2 regions of the Massilia varians genome follow, and region 2 is predicted to be linked to the other one. Evidence: predicted binding sites of a transcription regulator. Region 2 holds the regulator's gene; the other holds the start of a gene.
The links. Region 2 encodes sigma-54, which starts transcription at its own class of promoters, with help from an activator protein. Its sites were predicted from a motif close to TGGCANGNAANCTGCTTT; they were not measured.

Region 1 (5,736 bases), 1.1 Mb from region 2:
AGCGTCGATCGTCGACGCCCGCACCAACCTGCAAGGCCTGTACAAAGCCTACTGGGAAACCGACGCATCGCTGGCCGAAATCAACCCGCTGATCCTGACCGGCTCGGGCAAGGTCATCGCCCTGGACGCCAAGTTCAACTTCGACTCGAACGCCCTGTTCCGTCATCCGGAAATCGTCGCCTACCGCGACCTGGACGAAGAAGATCCGGCTGAAGTCGAAGCATCGAAGTTCGACCTGGCCTACATCTCGCTGGACGGCAACATCGGCTGCCTGGTGAACGGCGCCGGCCTGGCCATGGCCACCATGGACACCATCAAGCTGTTCGGCGGCGAGCCGGCCAACTTCCTGGACGTGGGCGGCGGTGCAACCGCAGAAAAGGTCACCGAAGCATTCAAGATCATGCTGAAGAACCCGGGCCTGAAAGCCATCCTGGTCAACATCTTCGGCGGCATCATGCGCTGCGACGTGATCGCCGAAGGCGTCATCACCGCATCGAAGGCCGTGTCGCTGCAAGTGCCGCTGGTCGTCCGCATGAAGGGCACCAACGAAGACCTGGGCAAGAAGATGCTGGCCGACTCGGGCCTGCCGATCATCTCCGCCGACACCATGGAAGACGCAGCGAAGCAGGTCGTTGCCGCTGCCGCTGGCCAAGCCTAATTCGCGAAGGAAATAAAAATGTCGATTCTGATCAACAAAGACACCAAAGTCATCACCCAAGGTATCACCGGCAAGACCGGCCAGTTCCACACCCGCATGTGCCGTGACTACGCGAATGGCCGTGAAGCCTTCGTGGCAGGCGTGAACCCGAAGAAAGCCGGCGAAGATTTCGAAGGCATCCCGATCTACGCATCGGTCAAGGAAGCCAAGTCGGAAACCGGCGCCACCGTGTCGGTCATCTACGTTCCGCCGGCAGGCGCAGCCGCCGCGATCTGGGAAGCCGTCGAAGCCGAACTGGACCTGGCAATCTGCATCACCGAAGGTATCCCTGTCCGTGACATGATGGAAGTCAAGGACCGTATGGCCAAGGCCGGTTCGAAGACCCTGCTGCTGGGCCCGAACTGCCCAGGCCTGATCACCCCGGACGAAATCAAGATCGGCATCATGCCGGGTCACATCCACAAGAAGGGCCGTATCGGCGTCGTGTCGCGCTCGGGCACCCTGACCTATGAAGCAGTCGGCCAGTTGACCGCACTGGGCCTGGGCCAGTCGTCGGCAGTCGGCATCGGCGGCGACCCGATCAACGGTCTGAAACACATCGACGTGATGCGCATGTTCAACGACGATCCGGACACCGACGCGGTCATCATGATCGGCGAGATTGGCGGCCCGGACGAGGCGAACGCTGCTCAGTGGATCAAGGACAACATGAAGAAGCCGGTCGTCGGCTTCATCGCTGGCGTCACCGCGCCTCCGGGCAAGCGCATGGGCCACGCCGGCGCGCTGATCTCGGGCGGCGCCGATACCGCGCAAGCCAAGCTGGAAATCATGGAAGCCTGCGGCATCACCGTCACCAAGAACCCGTCGGAAATGGCTCGCCTGCTGAAGGCGATGCTGTAATCTGACCAGTTCAAGGTCGACAAAGACGGGGAGCGTACGCTCCCCGTTTTTTTACCAATTGGTCAATTTTTGACATGCCAGGGCCAACTGCCTTGGTCAGCATGACAAATTACGTTCCATAAACTGTCCAGCTGACAAAAATTGCTGAGCTCAAGTGACAAATTTTGTCACTCATCAAGCCAAAACCTGTCCTGGCACGGCGTTTCCTTATCTCCTGACTAATAAAATCAGCATTTTTCGGGCTGGCACACGCCTTGCATATAGGAAAGCGTGGCAACAAGCAGTAACCCAAACCCGAAACACCACCCTGGAGAGATAGAAATGAACATCAAGCAAATGCAAACCAAGAAAGCTGAAGGCGGTTTCACCCTGATCGAACTGATGATCGTTGTCGCGATCATCGGTATCCTGGCTGCCGTGGCAATCCCGGCCTACCAGGACTACATCGCCAAGGGCAAGGCAGCTGCTGCCTATGCCGACATCGCTGCTGGTAAGACCGGCTACGAAATGGCCTTCGTCGAAGGCAGCGCAACCGATGCTGCTGGATACCTGGCGAAGGCTGGTCTCGCTAGCTCGACCGGCAACTGCAAGACGATCGAAGCAACCGCTCCTGGCTCCGATGGTGCGGCAGCCGCAGCCCTGACTTGCACCATTGCAAATCCTGGCCGTATCGGTACGCAAGACAGCGTGAAAATCACCCTGGCCCGCAGCGCAGACGGCATCTACACCTGCAAGACCGTCGGCTTCCCGTCTGACGACACCAAGTACACCCCGGCAGGCTGCACCGCTGGCACCGCCGAATAATCGACGACCGGGTTACCGGCCGAACATTCGGCCAGCACCAAAAGAGACCGCCTCGGCGGTCTCTTTGTTTTGGGCCTAGCGTTTCAGATAGCGATCCAGCCAGTTCATCACCGTGTGATGCCACTGCACCGAGTTCGCCGGCTTGAGCACCCAGTGATTCTCGTCCGGGAACACCAGCAGCTGGCTGTCGATCCCCTTGCGCTGCAGCGCCGTGAAAGTACCGAGCGCCTGCGCCGTCGGGATGCGGAAATCGAGGTCGCCCTGGATCACCAGCATCGGCGTCTTCCACTTGTTGACGTGGTGGACCGGATTGAAGCGCTCGTGATTGTCGGGCGTCGCGAAATAGGCGCCGCCGTTTTCCCAGTCGGTGAACCACTGTTCCTCGGTCGAGTAGGCCATGCCGCGGCTGTCGAACACGCCGTCGTGGTTGACCAGGCAGCGGAAGCCGTCATTCCAGTTCCCCGCGATCCAGTTCATCATGTAGCCGCCGTAGGAAGCGCCGAGGGCGCAGCTGCGTTCGCGGTCGAGCCATGGGAACTTCTTCACGGCCGCGTCCAGGCCCTTCTGCAGGTCCACCAGCGGCTTGCCGCCCCAGTCGCCGCTGATCGAATCGGTGAATTTCTGGCCGTAGCCGGTCGATCCATGGAAGTCGATGAACACGGTGGCATAGCCCGCGCCCGCATACACCTGCGGATTCCAGCGATAGCTCCAGCCGTTGCCGAAGCTGCCCTGCGGCCCGCCGTGCACCAGGAAGGCGATCGGGTACTTCTTGCCCGGCTCGGCATTCCAGGGTTTCATCACGTGCCCGTACACCGTCTCGCCGTTGGCGCCGGCAAAGCTGAACTGCTCGTACTCGCCCCAGCGCACGTCGGCCAAACGCTCGGTGTTCAGCCGGGTCAGCTGCCTTGGCCGGCCACCGGGCTGCATGGCGAACAGCTGCGCGCCGGAGGCCAGGTTGGCCTGGGTGTACACGAAGGTATTGCCGCGCACGTCGAAGGCGCCGACCGCGCCCTTGTCGGTCAGCGCCGTCACCTTGCCGCTGGCGACGTCGACCGAGAACAGCCGGTGCTGGCCCAGGTCTTCGGCATCGACGATCAGGGCCTTGCCGTCGGCGCGCCAGTGCAGGCTGCCGGCGGAGCGGTCCCAGTCGGCAGCCAGCTTGCGCTTGGCGCCGCTGGCCACGTCCATCAGCATCACCTGATAGCGGTCGGCCTCGAAGCCGGGACGCGCCATCGCCAGGTAGGCAAGGGTTTTTCCGTCAGGAGAAAACACGCCCTTGGTATCCCAGGCCGGGTTGTCGGCCGTGAGGTTGCGCGGGGCGCCGCCCGCGGCCGGCACGGTATACAGGTCGAAGTTGGTCGACCAGGCCTCGGTCTTGCCGGCGATGCGGGCCGCGAACACGATAGTCTTGCCGTCGGGGCTGAAACGGAACTCTTCGCGGTCGCCGAAGGGCTTCGAGGGCACGTCGCCGTCGAGCGAGCCCGATAGCGCGACCGGGCCGCCGGCCGCCTTGCCGGCGCTGTCGAGCGGCGCCGAGAACAGCACGTTGTTGCGTCCATCCTTCCAGGTGTCCCAATGACGGACGAACAGGCGGTCGTACAGCTTGCCGCTGCTCTTGTCCTTGTCCTTCGCGTCGAGACGCTGTTTGGTGCAGGCGAGATCCGCGCAGTCGCGGAAGACCGACAGGCTCATCGCCACGCGGTCGCCTGCCGGCGAGATGCGGAAACTCTCGACGTCGAGGGGGAGGTCGGTGACCTTCACCGGCTCGCCCGCCGCGCCGCCCGCCAGCGGAAGGCGCCACACTTGCGACGAGCCGGAACGGGACGACAGGAAATAGATGGCGTCGCCGGACGGCGACCATTCCGGTTCGGTGCTGCTGGAAGCGTGATTGGTCAGGCGCTGCGGCGCCGCGCCGGCAGTGCGCAGGTCGAGCATCCACAGTTCGGTGTGGCCACGGTTCTTCTTCATATCCGTGCTGCGCACGGTGTAGACGACGCGGCTGGCGTCGGGCGACACGGCCGGGCTGCCCACCCGTTCCATGTTCACCAGGTCTTCCACGGTAAAGCCGCGCGGCGCCGCCGTGGCGCTGGTCGCGACAAGGGCCGCCGCCGCCATTGGCAGCAAACCCGACAAACGAATATTCATGCTCCATCCTTGTTGTCATACGGTAAGCCGCAGGGCGCCGCTTACGCAGGCCAGCAATTTACCATGGGACATCATTCAGAGCGGGTGAGGCGAGTACTAGACGATCTTGAGCCGGTCCGCCAACAGCGCCTCGTAGGTCATGTTCTGCAGCAGCGTGTAATGGACCGGATCCAGGTCGACGAACTGGACGCCGTAGCTGTAGACATCCGGCTTGTCGGGCGCCGGCCTGGCCACCGTCATGTTCCTGACCGCGGCCAGGGTCTGCTCCGGCACCTCCTTGTTGGTGGGCGGCGTCGCCAGCGTGAGCACGTCGCTGTCGGCCGGCAGCGGATAAGGCGAATCGATCCTGGCGCCGGTCACCGAGACGTTGGCCAGCGTGCAGGCGATCGCAGCGTCAGCATTGCCCGCCTTGAACACGCGCGCCTGAATCTCGGCCTTGACCCGCATCGCGCCGCGCAGGCTGGTGCCCTGGATCGAGGTGGGGAAGGACAGGTGCACGTAGTTCAGCGGCCGCGCGAACACCCGCTCCACCGAGCACGCGAACGAGCACACGTTCACTCCCGAAAACACCCGGATCGTCAGGCGGTCGCCTTCCGTCATCGCGATTGGCGCGCCATTTTCGGTCGGGATCTTGATGATGAGGTACTCGTCCTTGAGGTAGCCGATCAGGGTCGAGAAATACTGGGCGGGCTTGAGGTGCCGGTGGGTCATCACCTGCAGCCGGACGCCGACCTGCAGGTTCATGGTCTCGAACTCGAATTCCTGGGGCTTGAGTTCGCGAGCTTGTTCGGTGTTCATGTGAGGCGGGGCATGGTTCGCAGTCGGGACGACGTGCGAGAGGCGGCATCATATCAGCTTATATGTATGCCGGCAGCACCCTATTCGAGCGGTGAATATTGGTGAGATTATGGGCAGAACATCCTCTACGGAAACCACCGCCGGCGCCGTGGCCGGCGGTGGGGAGGCGGCTTAGTTCGGCATGATGACCGTATCGATCACATGGATCACGCCATTGTCCGCCGCGATGTCGGTTTTCGTGACGGTCGCCTTGTCGACCATGACCTTGCCGCCGCTGGTGCTGACCTTGAACGCCTTGCCCTCGACCGTCTTGACCATGCCCGGCTTGACGTCGGCCGCCATCACCTTGCCTGGCACCACATGGTAAGTCAGGACCTTGGTCAAGGCCTCCTTGTCCTTCAGCAGGGCGTCGAGCTTCGCCTTGGGAATCT
Region 2 (5,736 bases):
GATGCGCGCAGCGCCGAATCGCTGGTCGAACTGCCGGTGAGCGTGCGCCACCTGCGAGAGGAAGGCCACAACGTCAAGGTGATGTTCCTGACCTCGAGCACGCATTCGCTGGTGGCACGCTTCTCCGAAACGCGCCGCAGCCACCCGCTGTCGCACGAACTGCGCCCGGGCGAGAATCCGGCCGCGCGCCGCACCCTGATCGAATGCATCGCCGAGGAACGCGAGCGCCTGTCGGCGATCGAGAACCTGGGGCACGTGATCGACACCTCGGAACTGTCCGCCAACAAGCTGCGCGCCTGGGTCAAGGAACTGGCCGACCTCGAACATGCGCCGCTGACCCTGTTCTTCGAATCCTTCGCCTTCAAGGTGGGCGTGCCGCTGGATGCCGACTTCGTGTTCGACGTGCGCGCGGTTCCCAATCCCTATTATGACCTGGCGCTGCGCCCGCTCACGGGCCGCGACCAGCCGGTGATCGCCTTCCTCGACGCCCAGCCGAGCGCCACCGAGATGCTGGAAGATATCCGCAAGTTCGTGGAAAAATGGCTGCCCTCGTTCAAGACGGACAACCGGTCCTACCTCACCGTGGCGGTGGGCTGTACCGGCGGCCAGCACCGCTCGGTCTACATGGCGGAAAGGCTGGGGGCCTACTTCGGGCAGACCGAACGGGTCATCATTCGTCACCGCGAGCAGCCGACCCACGCGGCTGTTTAATTTGTCGCGATAAGGTAGGGTGGACGGCTTCGCCGGCCGCGCGTGCAAACAGTCCTTGATCTGCAGCGCAGCGTCAATTCATCGGTGAGTTGAACGCGCGGTCGGCAGAGCCGACCACCCCACGAGAAACGTCAAGCTAAATGCCGCAGCGGGTGCGCGTAATCCGGCCACACCGGCTCGAAGAAGCGCGCCACCATTTCCGGCGTCACGTCCTCCAGCGCCGGCGGATTCCACTTCGGCTGGTTGTCCTTGTCGATCACCAGCGCCCGCACGCCTTCCAGCACTTCGCCGTGCTCGAAATTGCGGCGCACCAGGTTGCGCTCCATGCGCAGGCATTCCGCCACGCCCAGCGAGGCGCCGCGCTGCAGGAGTTCGTGGGTCACGCACATCATCAGGGGCGAGCGCTGGCGCATCGCCTTGAGCGCCTTCTGCGCGAACGGGTTCTCGTCGCGCCCCAGCGAGGCCATGATCATGCCCACCGAGGCCGCGCCGAAGTGCGCGTCGATCACGCCGCGCTGCGCCTGCAGTTCGCTCGCGCCCAGCTGGCCCGCGAATTGCGCCGCATAGGCGCGGATCGCCGCCGGCAGCTGCGCGCCGGGAGTCGAGTCGATCAGCGCCTGCAATCCACCGAGCTCCGCGCCCGGCACGAACACGTCGGCCAGGCCCACGTAGAGCGCATCGGCCGCGCCGATGGTCAGTCCGGTCAGGCCCAGGTACTGGCCCAGCTGGCCCGGCGCATGCGACAGGAAGTGGCTGCCGCCGACGTCCGGGAACAGGCCGATGTTCACCTCGGGCATGGCCATCTTGGTGCGGTCGGTCACGATGCGCAGGCCGCAGCCTGGTCCGCCCTGGGCGATGCCCATGCCGCCGCCCATCACCACGCCGTCCATCACCGCGATGTACGGCTTCGGATAGAAATGAATCAGGTGGTTCAGTGCGTATTCTTCGGTGAAGAAGTCTTCCAGCAGCGCGCTGCCGCCCATCGGGCCGACCTGGCCCATCTCGTGGAAGAAGCGGATGTCGCCGCCCGCGCACAAGGCCTTCTCGCTGCTGCTGGTGATGACCACCGCGTCGATGCCCGCGTCATCCTTCCATTGCAGCAGGATGGCGCTCAGGGCGCGCACCATGTCAAGCGAGAGAGAGTTCAGGGCTTTCGGCCGGTCGAGCGTGATGACGCCGGTGCGGTTGGCAGCGCGGGTCAGGACGGTATCGGTCATGATGGTCTTCTGTGGTCGAAAAGACATGCATTCTACAGAACATTTGTACAAATACGGAAGCAAGAAAAAGTAACAGGTATTGTACAAAAGCAAAAAGGGCGTCCCCTCAGACGCCCTTGCTGTTGTGCTACAGCTGGTTCGCAAACGGTGCGTTACGCAGCGGCGGCTTCTCCGTTGTCCGGAAGGCGCTTGTGCGCCACGTGGTTATGATTTTGCAGCATGGATTTGTGTTTCAGAACCTGCCTGTCCAGCCTGTCCATCAACGTGTCGATGGCCGCATACATATCCTGGGCCGCACTCGCCACGTGCAGAATTTTTCCCGATACCTGTAGGTTGATCTCGGCCTTTTGCCGTTTTTCTTTTTCAGTGAGGTTATCGATGGCGAGGAACACGTGGGTGTCGATCACGTGGTCGAAATGGCGGGTGATGCGCTCGAGCTTATTCTGAACGTATTCACGGATGGCGGGGGTGACTTCGAGATGGTGGCCGCTGATTGTGAGGTTCATACACACTCCTTTGGGAAGGTGCCCTGCCCGCGCCACAAGGTGAGAGTGGGCAGGTGCTTTACAGGGATTTGCGGAGGCTGACGGGCGGAATCTTGAGCGCTTCGCGGTATTTGGCAACCGTCCGGCGCGCAATGACCATACCTTGTTCCCCGAGCATCTCCGCGATCTTGCTGTCGGATAGAGGATTCCTAGGGTCTTCTGCTCCTGTCAATTGCGCAATAAGCGCGCGGATCGCCGTCGAGGAGGCTTCTCCCCCCGCTTCGGTGGCGACGTGGCTTCCGAAGAAGTACTTCAACTCAAACATGCCGTGCGGGGTCAGCATGTATTTCTGCGTGGTTACACGTGAAATCGTGCTCTCGTGTAGGCCTAGTGTATCAGCTATCTCACGCAAAACAAGAGGGCGCATGGCAACCGCGCCGTGGCTGAAAAAGTTGCGCTGGCGCTCGACGATTGCCTCGGCCACACGCAGGATCGTGTCGAAGCGCTGGCGCATGTTCTTGATCAGCCACTTGGCTTCCTGCAGTTGCGCGCCCATCTGGCTTTCGCTCCTGCCCTGCTTGAGCAGGTTGGCGTACAGGCTGTTCACGCGCAGCTTCGGCATGACTTCCGGGTTCAGCGTTACCTGCCAGCCGTTCTTGGCGCGGCGCACGATCACGTCCGGCACCACGTAGTCCGATACGCCCGAGGAGAAGGCCGCGCCGGGATGCGGATTGCATTGGCGGACCACGGCCTGCACCTCGCGCAGGTCTTCGTCGTCGCAGTCGAGCGCCTTTTTCAGCTTGGTGTATTCGCGCTGGGCGAACCAGCTCAGATAGCCTTCGACGATTTTCAGGGCGAGGCGCCGCGTCACCAGGGGAACGCCCGGCATGCGGCGGATCTGCAGGGCCAGGCATTCGGCCGCGCTGCGCGCGCCCACGCCCACCGGGTCCAGGCTCTGCACCAGCGCCAGCGCGCAGCGCAGTTCGTCCATCTCGATCTCGAGTTCCTGCGGCAGGCGTGCATGGATCTCGTCGAGCGGCTCTTCCAGGTAGCCGTTGTCGTCGAGCGCATCGATCACCAGCTCGGCCAGCGCGCGGTCGCGCATGCCGCAGGCGCTCAGGCGGATCTGCTCGGCCAGGTGCTCGCGCAGCGTGATGCCGTCGGCTTCCAGCTGCGGGCGGCCGTCTTCGTCGTCGCCGCTGCGCGCCCCGCCGCCTTCACCACCCCAGTCCATCTCGGCATCGCCGCGCTCGCCGTTGCCCTCGCCATCGGCGCCCTCGTGCTCGGCCTTCGCGCCCTCCTGCGCCACCGAATCCGGCGGGGCGGGCGGCGCTTCGCCATTGGCCGGCGCGGTATTGATCGCGCCGTCCGCCAGCAGCCGCACCGAGCGGTCGAGCGGATCGTCGAGCCGTTCGAGCAGCGGGTTGTCGTGCAGGATCTGCTCGATCTCCTGGTGCAGTTCGAGCGTGGAAAGCTGCAGCAGGCGGATCGACTGCTGCAGCTGCGGCGTGAGCGCCAGGTGCTGCGACGTGCGTAACTGGAGAGACTGTTTCATGCCCGATGCTCTGATTACATCCTGAAGTGCTCGCCGAGGTACACGCGCCGCACGGATTCGTCGGCGATGATGTCGTCAGGGCGGCCCGAGGCCAGCACCGCTCCCTGGTTGATGATGTAGGCGCGGTCGCAGATGCCGAGCGTCTCGCGCACGTTGTGGTCGGTGATCAGGACGCCGATGTTGCGTTCCTTCAGGAAGCGCACGATGCGCTGGATCTCGATCACCGCGATCGGGTCGACGCCGGCGAAGGGCTCGTCGAGCAGCACGAAGCGCGGATTGGTCGCGAGCGCGCGCGCGATCTCGACGCGGCGCCGCTCGCCGCCCGACAGCGACAACGCCGGGTTCTCGCGCAGCTTCTCGATCTGCAGTTCGGCCAGCAGGGTGTCGAGGCGCTCGTTGATCTGGTCCTTGCCCAGTGGCTTGCCGTCCTCGTTGCGTTGCAGCTCCAGCACGGCGCGGATGTTCTCCTCCACCGTCAGCTTGCGAAACACCGAGGCTTCCTGCGGCAGGTAGGACAGGCCCAGCACCGCACGGCGGTGGATCGGCAGGCTCGAGATGTCGGTGCCGTTGATGTCGATGGTGCCGGCATCCGACGGCACCAGGCCGACGATCATGTAGAAGGAAGTGGTCTTGCCGGCGCCGTTGGGGCCGAGCAGGCCCACCACTTCGCCGCACTCCACCTGCAGCGATACGTCGCGCACCACCAGGCGCTTGCCGTAGCTCTTTTGCAGGCCTTTGACGATCAGGGTACTGCAGCCGTCGACCGCGGTCGCCGCTTCCGCGTTCATGCCTGCGCTCATGGCTGCCGTCATTGCTTGGCACCTTCGGCGGGCGCCGCGGTACGGCGCGGCGCGATGATCAGGGTGCCGCGGCCGCCGCCGACCTTGCTCTGGCCGGTGGGATCGTTGCGCACCTGCGCGACTTCGCGGCGGTTGTCGTAGGAGATGAACGGGCCCTTGATCTCGTTGGCCAAGCGGCCGTTCTCCAGCTCGCGCACTTCGGCGTTGTTGAACAGCTTGACCAGTTCGGCGCGCTCGTCGTATTCGATGCGCTGGGCCTGGCCCTCGACCCACAGGTTGGGACCGCCGTCGCGCTTCTGGCGGAAAGTCGCCAGCTTGCCGTTGTTGGCGGTCAGGGTCACGCTCATGTAGCCCTCCGGCGTTTCCTTCACCAGGGCGCGGTCGGACTTCAGCACCAGGGTGCCGCGCGTGAGCACGACGTTGCCGGTCAGGATGCGGGTCTGGGTGACCTCGTCGACGTCGAGGGAATCGAAGTTGATCACGGCCTGCTTGAGCGAATCGGCACGCTCGGCCGAGGCGCCGAAGGCGGCCAGGCTGAGGAATACGGCAGCGATGATTTTTTTCATGTTCTTGCTTTGTCCTGGGTTGACGCGGCGCGGCGCTACTGCCGCTGCGCGCGTGGCGGATAGACGATCTGGCCGCGGCTGGCCAGGTGCAGCTTCTGGGTCGCGTTGTTGGCCACCATGCCGGTGCCGGTCACGGTGGCGGCCCCCAGCTGCATTTCGATCGCTTGGTCTGTCTTGAGGATTTCTTCGTCGGGCAGCACGGTCAGCGCCTGCGTCTGCACGCGCAGCGCTTCGCTGGTGGGCGTGGCCGGGCGCTGGATGTCGACGTTGCCGAGCAGTTCGACGCGATGTTCTTCATGGTAAAGCTCGGCGCGGTTGGCGACGATGGTCATGCGCGGGCGGCCGGGCGTGATGCCCTGCATCACCGGCGCCTCGACCTGGGACACGTCGCCCACTGGCGTA

Region 1: MasN3_RS23795 (pilin) is a predicted target of sigma-54. The motif match lies at 1,802-1,819, and genes of this name have one in related genera.

Annotation. Positions count from the first base shown of each region.
Region 1 covers NZ_AP026966.1:5,280,137-5,285,872, reverse strand. Annotated here, with positions in the region: gene sucC (ADP-forming succinate--CoA ligase subunit beta) at 1-658, shown strand, start outside; gene sucD (succinate--CoA ligase subunit alpha) at 677-1,558, shown strand; gene MasN3_RS23795 (pilin) at 1,880-2,362, shown strand; gene MasN3_RS23790 (S9 family peptidase) at 2,438-4,507, opposite strand; gene MasN3_RS23785 (flagellar brake protein) at 4,604-5,305, opposite strand; gene MasN3_RS23780 (fasciclin domain-containing protein) at 5,477-5,736, opposite strand, start outside.
Region 2 covers NZ_AP026966.1:826,903-832,638, reverse strand. Annotated here, with positions in the region: gene rapZ (RNase adapter RapZ) at 1-711, shown strand, start outside; gene MasN3_RS03840 (enoyl-CoA hydratase/isomerase family protein) at 843-1,928, opposite strand; gene hpf (ribosome hibernation-promoting factor, HPF/YfiA family) at 2,081-2,434, opposite strand; gene MasN3_RS03830 (RNA polymerase factor sigma-54) at 2,493-3,968, opposite strand; gene lptB (LPS export ABC transporter ATP-binding protein) at 3,983-4,756, opposite strand; gene lptA (lipopolysaccharide transport periplasmic protein LptA) at 4,777-5,334, opposite strand; gene lptC (LPS export ABC transporter periplasmic protein LptC) at 5,370-5,736, opposite strand, start outside.